Regions from separate parts of the Micromonospora sp. WMMA1949 genome, predicted to be linked through region 1. Evidence: riboswitches for the same ligand, from Rfam matches in the RefSeq annotation. Region 1 holds a riboswitch; the other holds the start of a gene.
What was found. Region 1 has a riboswitch for cyclic di-AMP ahead of O7607_RS19890 (coiled-coil domain-containing protein). Riboswitches for the same ligand answer to the same signal wherever they lie in the genome.

Region 1 (5,449 bases):
CATCCGGCGGGGTTCACTGTCTCGGGCAGTGCCCCACGGGCGGGCGCGGCAAACCAGGCGGGCGTCACGGGCGGCCCGGAACAGCGAACGGGACGAACCACTCGAACGCGCCGGGACCGGTGCCGACGGGACGTGCGTGCGCCCGCTACCCTGGTCGGCGGATCGGCGGGCCCGCCCGGTCGCACGGTTGGCCGCGACCCGCCAAACAGGGGAAACTGGAACCCGGAGGTCCGGATTGGGTACGCCCAGGTGTGCCCAGTTCGCGAATTGCTCATCCCGGGGGGTGGCGACCGGGCCGTTGGAGGAATACTCTCGGTCGCGGCCCGCGTACTGATGAGGCGCCCGTCATGGGCGAGTGGAGGTGCTCGCGTGAGCCTGTCGATCGTGAAGTCGGTGCGGCCGGGTGGTGTCGTCCAGATCGCGCCCCGTGGGGAGATCGACGTCGACACCGCGTACGAGGTGCGGGAAGCGATCGCCGAGGTGCTCGCGAAGGGCCGTCCCTCGCGAATCGAGCTGAACATGCGGCTCGTCACGTTCATCGACTCGGTCGGCATCAGCGCCATGGTCGCGGGCTTCCAGACCTGCGAGGTCAGCGGCGTCAAGCTCGTGGTCACCGAGCCGAGCCGGTTCGTGCACCGGCAGCTCTGGGTGACCGGCCTGCTCGGCCTGTTCGGCGCGCCCGAGCCGTGGTTCGCCGACGACACCCCCGAGGTGCTGCCCGGCGCCTGAGCGCCGTTCACACCCCCTGCTGCCAGGGGACCTTCTACCCGTTGCCAGTCCGGCGTCGGTACGGGACGATCGTCGCGACGCACGACGGCGAGGGGGCCCGCTTGCAGAGCAGCGACAGCTTCAGCTACACCGTGCAGGCCCGGTGCACCCGGGCCGAAGCGGTGGCGCTACTGGGTGACCTGAGTCGCCAGGGCGAGCTGCATCCGCTGATCGTCCGGGTCCGGAAGCTGCCGGCCCGGCCGGGCGCGCTGGCCAGCTACGCGATCACCGACCGGCTGCAACTCGGCCCGATGCACTTCCCGGTCACGTACCAGGCGGACGTGCTGATCGCCGGCGAGGACGAGGTCGTCACCGTGGCGCGTCAGCAACCCGCGACGACGGTCCGCAACCACACCCGCCTGCGCGACGAGCCGGACGGCACGGTACGCATCGACGTGGAGATCACGCTCACCGCACCGGCACCGCTGTTCGGGTACGCGTTCCGCCAGGCCCGGGCGGCTCACCTGGGCCTGGCGGCGCGTCTCGGGGCGACCCTGGAGGGGCGGCCGGCCTGATCCGGCCGCCCCTTCCGGGCGCGCTCAGTACACCGACAGGTGCACGTGGTTGGTGTGGTCGCTGGACGGGTCGCCGTTGCCGCCGCTGTACGACTTCCACCCGCTGCTGGGCAGCCAGATCTGCTTGAACCAGATCACGTAGAGCACGGCGAGCGGGTCGGCGTTGCGCACGAAGTACGCGGCGAGGTTGTTGCCGTACGTCCGGTCACCGCCGCTGGCCACGCCGCCGAAGCCGTTCTTCTGCGCGGCGAAGTCGCAGGCCCGCCCCTTCGGGTGCTCACCCGAGCCGCTGGGCCGGTGGCACGAGACGTACCGGGTGAAGCCCGCCGCCTTTGCCTGTTGCAGCGCGTGCAGTGTGCGCGGGGTGATGCAACCGTTCGCCGGGGTCGGGTCGTTGACGCTGCACGACTCCGACGGCCAGGAGCCGTCCGAGTTGCGCGGCGCCGGCTTCGCGTTCTTGTTGGAGGTGCCCTGGACGCTGCCGCCGCCGCTGGTGCTGCTGCGCGAGGCGCGGTCGTTGGCGACCTCCAGGGCGCGCTCGGCCTGCTCCTTGCGCTTGCCCATCACCGCGACCTGCTTGCGCTGCTCGCGGATCTCCCCGTCGAGCTGGGCACGGGTGCGGGTGGCCTCGTCCCGGGTGGTGATCAGGTCGCGCAGCGTACGGTCCTCGTGCGCGGCGACCTGCTCCAGCGCTGCGGCCCGGTCCATGAAGCCCTCCGGGCTGCTGCTGCCGAGCAGCGCCCCGGCGGTGCCCAGGCGGCCGTTGCGGTACGCCACCGCGGCGATCTCGCCGACCTTGGCGTCGCGGACGGCCAGCTCGGCGCCGACGGTCTTGAGCTGGTCGTTCAGTTGCTTCTGGCGGGTCACCGACCGGTTCAGCGCGGCTTTCGCCTCCAGCCAGCCCTTGCTGGCCGCGTCGAGCTGGGCGCGCAGTTCCGGCGTGCCGCCCTCGTCGTCGCCGCCGGGTGCGGCGGCGAGCAGGCCGGTCGCCGGCGCCGCGGAGGCGGGGGAGACCGGAACGGTCGCGACGCCGAGGGCCAGCGTCGCGACGAGCAGGGCCGCCAACCGGGCGGCCGTCCGTCGTACAGGTGCCACTGGGGGCATTCACACGTCCTTCCGTCAACGCCGACCGGGTTAGCTGACGGGTTCGGGACGGAAGATCCCTACCGCTGACGCGGATGCACCCCACGTACGTGGTTCCCCGGCTCGCCCCTGCGGACGATTAGGCGACGGCCGCCCCACCGGGGCCGGTGGCGCCCGCGGGTGCGGCCGCGACCGAGACTACCGGCGCTGCCCGGGCACGGCTCCGTCGAGCAATGCCACTAGGCGGGGCAAAACCGGCATAAGACTACAGCAGTCACAGTGATTTAAGTCTGTCCTAATCACCACTCGGTCTTTCCGCACACTCCGGCTGACGCTCCGGGCTCGACCTGCAACGTGGCGTGATCGATGGAGAAGTCCTCGTGCAGGGCGGCCCGGGCGGCGGCCAGCACCCCGGCCGGGTCCACGCCCGGGTCGGTGGTCAGGTGCGCCGAGGCCACCTCCATGCCCGAGGTGAGCGTCCAGACGTGCAGGTCGTGCACCTCGGCCACACCCGGCACGGCGGCCAGCCGGTCGTGCACGGCGGTGACCTGGAGGTGTTCCGGCGCGGCCTGCACCAGGATGCGGACCGCGGCCCGGCCGAGCCGCCAGGTGCGCGGCAGGATGAACACGCCGATGCCGACGGCGACGAGCGGGTCGGCCCACCACCAGTCGGTGACCGTGATGATCAACGCGGCGGCGATCACGCCGAGCGAGCCGAGCAGGTCGCCGAGCACCTCCAGGTACGCCCCGCGCAGGTTGATGCTCTCCTTCGACCCGGCGCGCAGCAGTGCGAACGCGACGATGTTGGCGAGCAGGCCGAGCACCGCCACCACGAGCATCGGGCCGGCCAGCACCTCCGGCGGCTCGCCGAACCGGCGTACCGCCTCGATGAGGACGTAGACCGCGACGGCGCCGAGCAGTACGGCGTTGGCGAGGGCGGCGAGCACCTCCAGCCGGTAGAGCCCGAACGTGCGCTGCGGGTCGGTGCCGGCGCGGCGGGTGGCGGAGATCGCGGCGAGCGCCATGCCGATGCCGAGGACGTCGGTGAACATGTGCCCGGCGTCGGAGAGCAGCGCGAGCGATCCGGTCGTGAAGGCGGCCACCGCCTCGACCACCATGAGGGCGGCGAGCAGCGCGAAGGCGGCCCAGAGGCGGCCCCGGTGGCGGTGTGCCGCGTTGGCCACCGCGCCGCTGTGGTCATGACCTGCGCCCACGCCAACACCTTCCCTGCCCCGTACCGGCCAGGCTCAATGTATGTTCACATCGCTATGTATGCAAGTGAACTGTGGGTGGCGCCGACGCGGCCACTCACCCCACCGGATCGAGCGTGGTGAGGCGCTGGGTGGCGCGGGACAGCGCGACGTAGAGCGTGCGTACGCCCGAGCCCGGGTCGGCCCGGATCTCGCTCGGCGCCACCAGCACCACGCCGTCGTACTCCATGCCCTTGGCCTGGAGGCTGGTCACCACCTGGAGGCGGCCCGTGCCGAGCGCGCCCAGCCAGCCGGCCACCTCGTCCCGGCGGGGCACCGGCGTGATCACACCGACGGTGCCCTCCACCTGCGCGAGCAGCGCCTCGGCCGCCTCGACCGTGGCCGCCGGCAGGTCGGCGGCGGGCACCGTACGCTCCACCGGCGGCACGCCCGTGGACCGCACCGCGTCGGGCAGCGGCAGATCCGGGTAAAGGCGGCGGATCTCCGCCGCCGCCACCGCGAAGATCTCCGCCGAGTTGCGGTAGTTGGTGGTCAACTCGTAGCGGTGCCGCTTGCGCCGCCCCAGCGCCTGGTCGCGGGCACGGTCCAGCTCCTGCGGATCGCCCGTCCAGGCCGTCTGCGCCGGGTCACCGACCACCGTCCAGGACGCCAGCCGGCCGCGCCGGCCGATCATCCGCCACTGCATCGGCGAGACGTCCTGCGACTCGTCGACCACCACGTGCGCGTAGTCGCGGTAGTCGGCCGGACGCTCCCGCGCCGCCGCGCGGGCGGCACGCTGCCGGTCGGCGTACGTGCTCAGCTCGCGCACGCCACCGGCGAGCTGGTACGGATCGCGCTTGGGCCGGGCCCGCTGCACCGGCTTGCCGAGCAGCGCGTCCAGCTCGTCCAGCAGCGCGATGTCGGCCACCGTCAGCCCCTCGGTGCCGAGGCTCCGGTACGCGTCGGCGAGCAGCCGGATCTCCGCCGAGGAGAGGACGCCCCCGGCGTAGCGGCGCAGCCGGTCCGGGCGTGCCAGCCAGTCCAGCACGTGCCGTGGGTGCAGCCGGGGCCACCACGCCTTGAGGAACTCCCGGAACTCCGGCCGCTCGATGATCTCGTCCTCGAACGCGGGCTGCTCCGGCAGCCGGCCCACCCGCAGCGTGCGGGCCTGGGCGTAGAGCGCGGCCAGGACGGCGTCGAACGCCGCCCGGCGTACCTCGTTGCGGCGCGCCCCACGGGCGAGCGTCCGGTCCCGGATCGCGTCCAGCGCGGGGCGTTCCAGGCGCAGCAGCTCACCCCGGTACAGCAGGCGCAACTCGGCCGGGGAGTCCGGCACCGCGTCGCGGACCGCGCGTTCCAGCACCCGGCGCATCCGCAGCGATCCCTTCACCGCCGCCACGTCCGGCGGGTCGGTGCGGGACGCGGACAGGCCGGGGAACAGCGAGCCGAGCGAGCGCAGCGTGGCGGTCTCCTCGCCGAGCGAGGGCAGCACCGAGGCGATGTACTCGACGAACACGCCGGACGGGCCGACCACCAGGATGCCGCCGCCGGCGTACCGGGCCCGGTCGGAGTAGAGCAGGTACGCGGCCCGGTGCAGCGCCACCGCCGTCTTGCCGGTGCCCGGGCCGCCGGAGACGATCGTGACGCCGTTGCCGGGGGAGCGGATCGCCTCGTCCTGCTCGCGCTGGATGGTGGCGACGATGTCCCGCATGCCACGGCCGGTGGCCCGGGACAGCGTGGCCAGCAGCGCCCCGTCACCGACCACCGCCATGTCCGGCGGCGCGGCCTCCGGGTCCAGCAGGTCGTCCTCGATCCGGGTGACCTTCTCCGAGGCGGACTGGATCGTGCGCCGGCGCACCACGCCGCGCGGCTCGGCGGGCGTCGCCTGGTAGA
Region 2 (5,449 bases), 2.1 Mb from region 1:
ATCGCCAGTTCGATCAGGTTCGGCGCGGTGGGCAGCGCCTTTCCCGTGGCAGTCATCGCGGCACCTCCGGCGCTCAACTGTGCCCGTGCCCCGGGGTGCCGTGTCCGGCGTCCGGGGTCGGTGCGGTGATGGATGCCGGCGCGGCGGGCGGCGGCGCGGTCGGGTCGCCGGCCAGGACGGTGAACTCGGCGGTGTGCACCGCGTCGCCGTGCCGGAAGTCCAGGTAGAGACGGTACGCCCCGGGTGAGGGCACCTCGGCGGCGAACGTGATCGCCGGGCCGGCCGGCGTGCGCCCGTCGCCGGGCGTGCCCTCCGGGTGCACGTGCAGGTACGCCAGGTCGCCCTGCCGCAGCGCCACCAGGTGGCCGTACGCGCCGAGATAGGGCTGCAGGTCGGTGACCGGCTGCCCGTCGCGGCTGACGGAGAGCGTGAGCCGGCTGGTGCGGCCCGGCTCCGGCGTGCCGGTCAGGGTGACCGTGTAGCCGTCGACGGTGGTGCTGGTCGCCGGCGCCGGCAACGGCCGGGCGGTCAGCTCGCCGGGGACCGTGACGTCCAGGCCGAGGGTCAGCGGCTCCCCGCCTTCGGGGGTGAAGTCGGCGAACGCCCGCCAGACGCCGGGGCCGCCCAGTGGCGAGGCGACCCGCCAGGTGCCGTCTCCGGTCATCTCCGGGTGGACGTGCCGGAACCCGGACAGGTCCCGGCGGGCGACGATCAGGTGCATGCGCTTGTCGTGGGCCACCTCGAAGCGGGTGACAGGCGCGCCGTCCGGGCCGGTGATCCGGAAGGCGAACTGCCCGGCCGGCGCGGCGGCGGGCTGGAACGTGTAGCCGCGTTCGGAGACGAGCAGCCCGCCGGGCAGGTGCGCGGAGGCGCCGCCCGCGTTGCTCTCGTCACCGTGACCGGCGTCGCCGGCCCCGTGGTCGCTGTCGCTGTCGTCGTGGCGGGTCTCGGCGGCCGGGGCGACGGGATCGGCCAGGTTGCCGATCCCGTACGCCGCGCCGAACACCGCCACGAGGCCGAGGGCGAAGCCACTGAGCTTCGTCGCCGTGTTCATGGTGTCTCCTCGGTTCTCGCGGGTCCGTCGGACCCGTCACGCACCGACGAGGTCGTAGCCGGCCTCGTCGACCGCCGCGCGGACCGCGTCCGCGTCCAGCGGGTTCTGACTGGTGACGGTGACCCGGCCACTGGCCAGGTCGACCTGGACGTCGGTGACGCCCGGAAGCGCGCTCAGCTCGGTGCTCACCGAGTTGACGCAGTGCCCGCAGGTCATGCCGCTCACCTGGTAGATGGTCTCCATCTCGCCCTCCGATCCCATACCCCCCAGGGGTACGTTCGGAACGTTAGCATACCCCCGAGGGGTACGCTATCCTCGGTGTCATGACCGCGCCGTCCAGCCCCACCCGGGGCTACACCGCCAGCAAGGACCAACTCCTCGCCCGGCTCCGCCGGATCGAGGGTCAGGTCCGCGGCATCGAGAAGATGGTCGAGGACGACCGCTACTGCATCGACGTGCTGACGCAGATCTCGGCCATCCAGGCGGCGCTGGACAAGGTCGCGCTGGGCCTGCTCGACGGGCACGCCCGGCACTGCATGCACGAGGGCGCCGCCGAGGGCCGGGCCGACGAGATGGCGACCGAGATGATGGCCGCCGTCGGCCGCCTGATGAAGCGCGGCTGAGCGGGACCTCCGACCCCCGGGGCAGGGCACATCGACCCGCGCCGACGCGTCGTGCCGGTCGTACCGTCGAAGTGGCGGGCAGGCCGGACCGGCGGACCCGCGGCGACGGACGGAGGGCGGCCCGATGATGTGGCAGAGCCCGATGATGGGCTGGATGTGGATCTGGTCCCTGCTGGTGCTCGCGGTGCTGGCGGGGCTCGTCTGGGCGGCCGTGCGGTGGACCGGCCCGCAGTACCTGGGTCGGACGACGGCCCGGCGCATCCTCGACGAGCGGTACGCTCGCGGCGAGATCGACGAGGACGAGTACCGGCGACGCCGGGCCGGACTGACCTGACCCGCGCGGCGCGCGTGTCACCGGCCACGGCGTCCGGGAGCGCCCGACCGGGCTGCCTACCATGGCCGGGCGACGACCCGGACGTGGTCGACACGTCCGCGCCGGCCGGGTGACCACACCGGTCCGGCGGACCAGGCGTCGCCGCGACCGTTGGGAGAGACCTCATGGGTGCCGACCACACCCACCCCGCGCCCGCCGCGCCGCCGGGCGTACGACGGCTGCTCGTCGCCGTGGTGGTGCCGCTGTTCGCGCTCACCGTGATCGCGGCGCTGGTGCTCTGGCCCCGGCAGGACCGGGAGCCGGTCGGCGGCGGAGACGTCCCCCGCTACCACGGCACGGTGACCCGGGTGGTCACCGAGCCCTGCCCGCCCACCCCGGAGGCCCCGGAGGGCGGCGGTGGCCCGTGCGGCACCGTGACGGTCACCGCCGAGCAGGGCCCGGACGCGGGCCGGCAGGTCGAGACGCCGATCCCGGCCGGGCCGGGCGCGCCCCGGGTCGCGGTCGGCGACGAGGTCGTCCTGGTCGAGCTGACCGACCCGGCCGACCCGTCGGTGACGTCCTACAACATCGCCGAGCACCAGCGCGGTACGCCGCTGATCTGGCTGATGGTGCTGTTCGCCGCCGCGATCGTGGCGTTCGGCCGCTGGCGCGGGCTCGCCGCGCTCGGCGGCCTGGTGGCCAGCTTCGCCATCCTGCTCGGCTTCGTGCTGCCCGGTATCGGTGCCGGCCAGCCACCGCTGCTGGTGGCGATCGTCGGCGCTGCGTTGATCATGTTCGTGGTGCTCTACCTGACGCACGGGATCACCGCGCAGACGTCGGTGGCGGTGCTCGGCACGCTCGGCAGCCTGGTGATCACCGGCGTGCTCGGCCTGCTCGCCACGTCCGCCACCCACCTGACCGGCTTCGGCAGCGAGGACGCCACCACGCTGTCCATGTTCCAGGGCGACGTGGACCTGCACGGGCTGCTGCTGGCCGGCATCATCATCGGCTCGCTGGGCGTCCTGGACGACGTGACGGTCACCCAGGCGGCCACCGTCACCGAACTGGCGCACGCCAACCCCGGGCTGTCCCGGCGGCAGCTCTACCGGGCCGCGACCCGGGTCGGCCGGGCCCACATCGCGTCCACCGTCAACACCATCGTGCTGGCGTACGCGGGCGCCTCGCTGCCGCTGCTGCTCCTGCTGGTCGCCGACTCCCGCCCGGTCAGCGAAATCCTCACCAGTGAGTTCCTCGCCCAAGAGATCGTCCGCAGCGCGGTGGCCACGCTCGGCCTGATCGCCGCCGTCCCGCTGACGACCGGACTGGCCGCGATCGTGACCACCGCCGGACGGCGCTCACGCGACGCGGAGCCGGCGCCGCCCGCGCCCCGGCCGCCGGCCGGACGGGACGACGCGCTGGAGGCGCTCGGCGGCGGAAAGAGTACGGAGGCCGCATGGTGACACTCCGCAGCGTGACCATCGATTTCAAACGCGACGCTGGTCACGGTGCGCCACGGCGAAATCTCGCTATTGGTCGGCTTCCGGACGTAGATCCTCAGGAGTGCTGTCAGGTAACCTCGCTGCCGGTCACCGCCGAAGGCGCGCACCGGCGCCAGCGGTGCCGCCGCCCAATCGCCCGCGGGCGAGCCGGGGAACCAGGTACATGGGGTGAATCCGCGACAGCGGTAGGGGCCACTTCCGTCCCGAACCCGTCAGCTAACCCGGTCGGCGGCCGACGGAAGGGAACACTGTGACGGCACCCCTGCGCCGCTGGCTGACACCCGTGGTGGCCGTGATGGCCTCGCTGGCCGTGCTGGCCGGGCCGACCCCGGCGACCGCGGCACCCACCGCGGCGGCCCCCGGCACCCCCTCGGGCCACGAGGAGGACGGCGAACCGCCGCTCATCACCGAGGCGATCGACGCCGCCAACCGGAACTACCTCCAGGCCAAGGCGAAGCTCGCCAAGTCCCAGGACCGCCAACGGCGGCTGGCGGCCGAGGTGAAGGCGGCACAGGCCGAACTCGACGCGCTCAGCCCGCAGGTCAACCAGCTCGCCGCCCAGTCCTACCGGACCGGCCGGATGGGCGCCATGGCGATGCTGCTGGAGAGCAACTCGCCCGACTCGTTCGTCCGCCGGGTCAACGCCCTGGACGAGCTGAACCTCCTCAACGCGCAGCGCCTGGCCGCCATCAACGCGGTCAAGACCCGCGCCGAGCAGGCCAAGATCGCGCTCGACGCCGAGGTGCGCGAGCAGGAGAAGCAGAAGAACGCGATGGAGCGCGAGAAGGTGCAGGCCGAGCGCGCGCTGAAGCTCGTCGGCGGTCTCGGCTTCACCGGCGGCCTGGTCTCCGCCACCTCACCGGTCGCCAGGATCGCCCCCGGCCGCACCGCGGACGGCGGCTGGAAGTCCGAGTCGTGCAGCGAGGACGACCCGACCACCTCGGGCTGCGTCACCCCGCGCACGCTGCACGCGTACAAGGAGGTCCGGCGCGCGGGCTTCAAGCGCTTCGTGGGCTGCTACCGGTCCGGCGGGCCGTGGGAACACCCCAAGGGCAAGGCGTGTGACTGGTCGCTGCAGAACAGCGGCTTCGCGCCGTGGCACAACAACGACACCCGCCGGTACGGCAACGAGGTCGCCGCGTTCCTCATCCGCAACGCCGACCGGCTGGGCATCTACTACGTCATCTGGAACCGGCAGATCTGGTTCCCGGCCACCGGCTGGCGTTCCTACAGCGGACCGTCGAACCACACCGACCACGTCCACATGTCGCTGCTCTGACCCGGACACCACGAAAAGGGGCCGCCCTCGGGCGGCCCCTTTCGCGTCCGAATGTGTCAGCTCGCCAGCGCCGGGTCGGCGGGCGCCGCCGGCGCGGGCACCGGGGCCGGGGACTGCGCCACGGTCCGCACCTCGCCGCCGGCGAGCCGGTACGACATGCCCACCACCGTGCACCGCCCGGCCGCCACCCGCTCGGCCAGCACGGCGGACCGGGCCAGCAGCGTCTCCACGGTCTGCGCGATGTGCACGTCGATGATGCCGTCGAGGTCCTCCACGCCCTGACGGGCGGCGCGCAGCAGGCTGGGCGAGACCGCGTCCACCACCGCGCCCAGGTGCCCGACCGGGGCGGCCCCGGTCCGCACCCCCTCCCGGGCGGCCTGGACCGCGCCGCACGAGTCGTGCCCGAGCACCACCACGAGCGGCGTGCCCAGCACGGTGACCGCGTACTCGACGCTGCCGAGCACCTCCGGTCCGGCGGTGTGCCCGGCGGTACGCACCACGAAGAGGTCACCCAGGCCGCGGTCGAAGATGATCTCGGCGGCGAGCCGCGAGTCGGAGCAGCCGACGATCACCGCGAAGGGATGCTGACCGTCGGCGACCGCTGTCCGGTGCCCGGCGTCCTGATTCGGATGCTGCGGGGCGCCGGTGACGAACCGGTGATTACCGGCACGCAGCTCGTCC

Region 2: another riboswitch for cyclic di-AMP. It lies ahead of O7607_RS09865 (coiled-coil domain-containing protein); the one in region 1 lies ahead of O7607_RS19890 (coiled-coil domain-containing protein).

What each region holds. Positions count from the first base shown of each region.
Region 1 covers NZ_JAPZBG010000001.1:4,194,209-4,199,657, forward strand. The annotation lists gene O7607_RS19880 (STAS domain-containing protein) at 370-729, shown strand; gene O7607_RS19885 (SRPBCC family protein) at 831-1,283, shown strand; gene O7607_RS19890 (coiled-coil domain-containing protein) at 1,308-2,387, opposite strand; cyclic di-AMP (ydaO/yuaA leader) riboswitch at 2,392-2,522, opposite strand; gene O7607_RS19895 (cation diffusion facilitator family transporter) at 2,666-3,580, opposite strand; gene O7607_RS19900 (HelD family protein) at 3,675-5,449, opposite strand, start outside.
Region 2 covers NZ_JAPZBG010000001.1:2,122,224-2,127,672, forward strand. The annotation lists gene O7607_RS09835 (heavy metal translocating P-type ATPase) at 1-56, opposite strand, end outside; gene O7607_RS09840 (hypothetical protein) at 74-1,054, opposite strand; gene O7607_RS09845 (heavy-metal-associated domain-containing protein) at 1,091-1,297, opposite strand; gene O7607_RS09850 (metal-sensitive transcriptional regulator) at 1,378-1,677, shown strand; gene O7607_RS09855 (SHOCT domain-containing protein) at 1,802-2,011, shown strand; gene O7607_RS09860 (YibE/F family protein) at 2,176-3,450, shown strand; cyclic di-AMP (ydaO/yuaA leader) riboswitch at 3,605-3,735, shown strand; gene O7607_RS09865 (coiled-coil domain-containing protein) at 3,740-4,768, shown strand; gene O7607_RS09870 (carbonic anhydrase) at 4,825-5,449, opposite strand, start outside.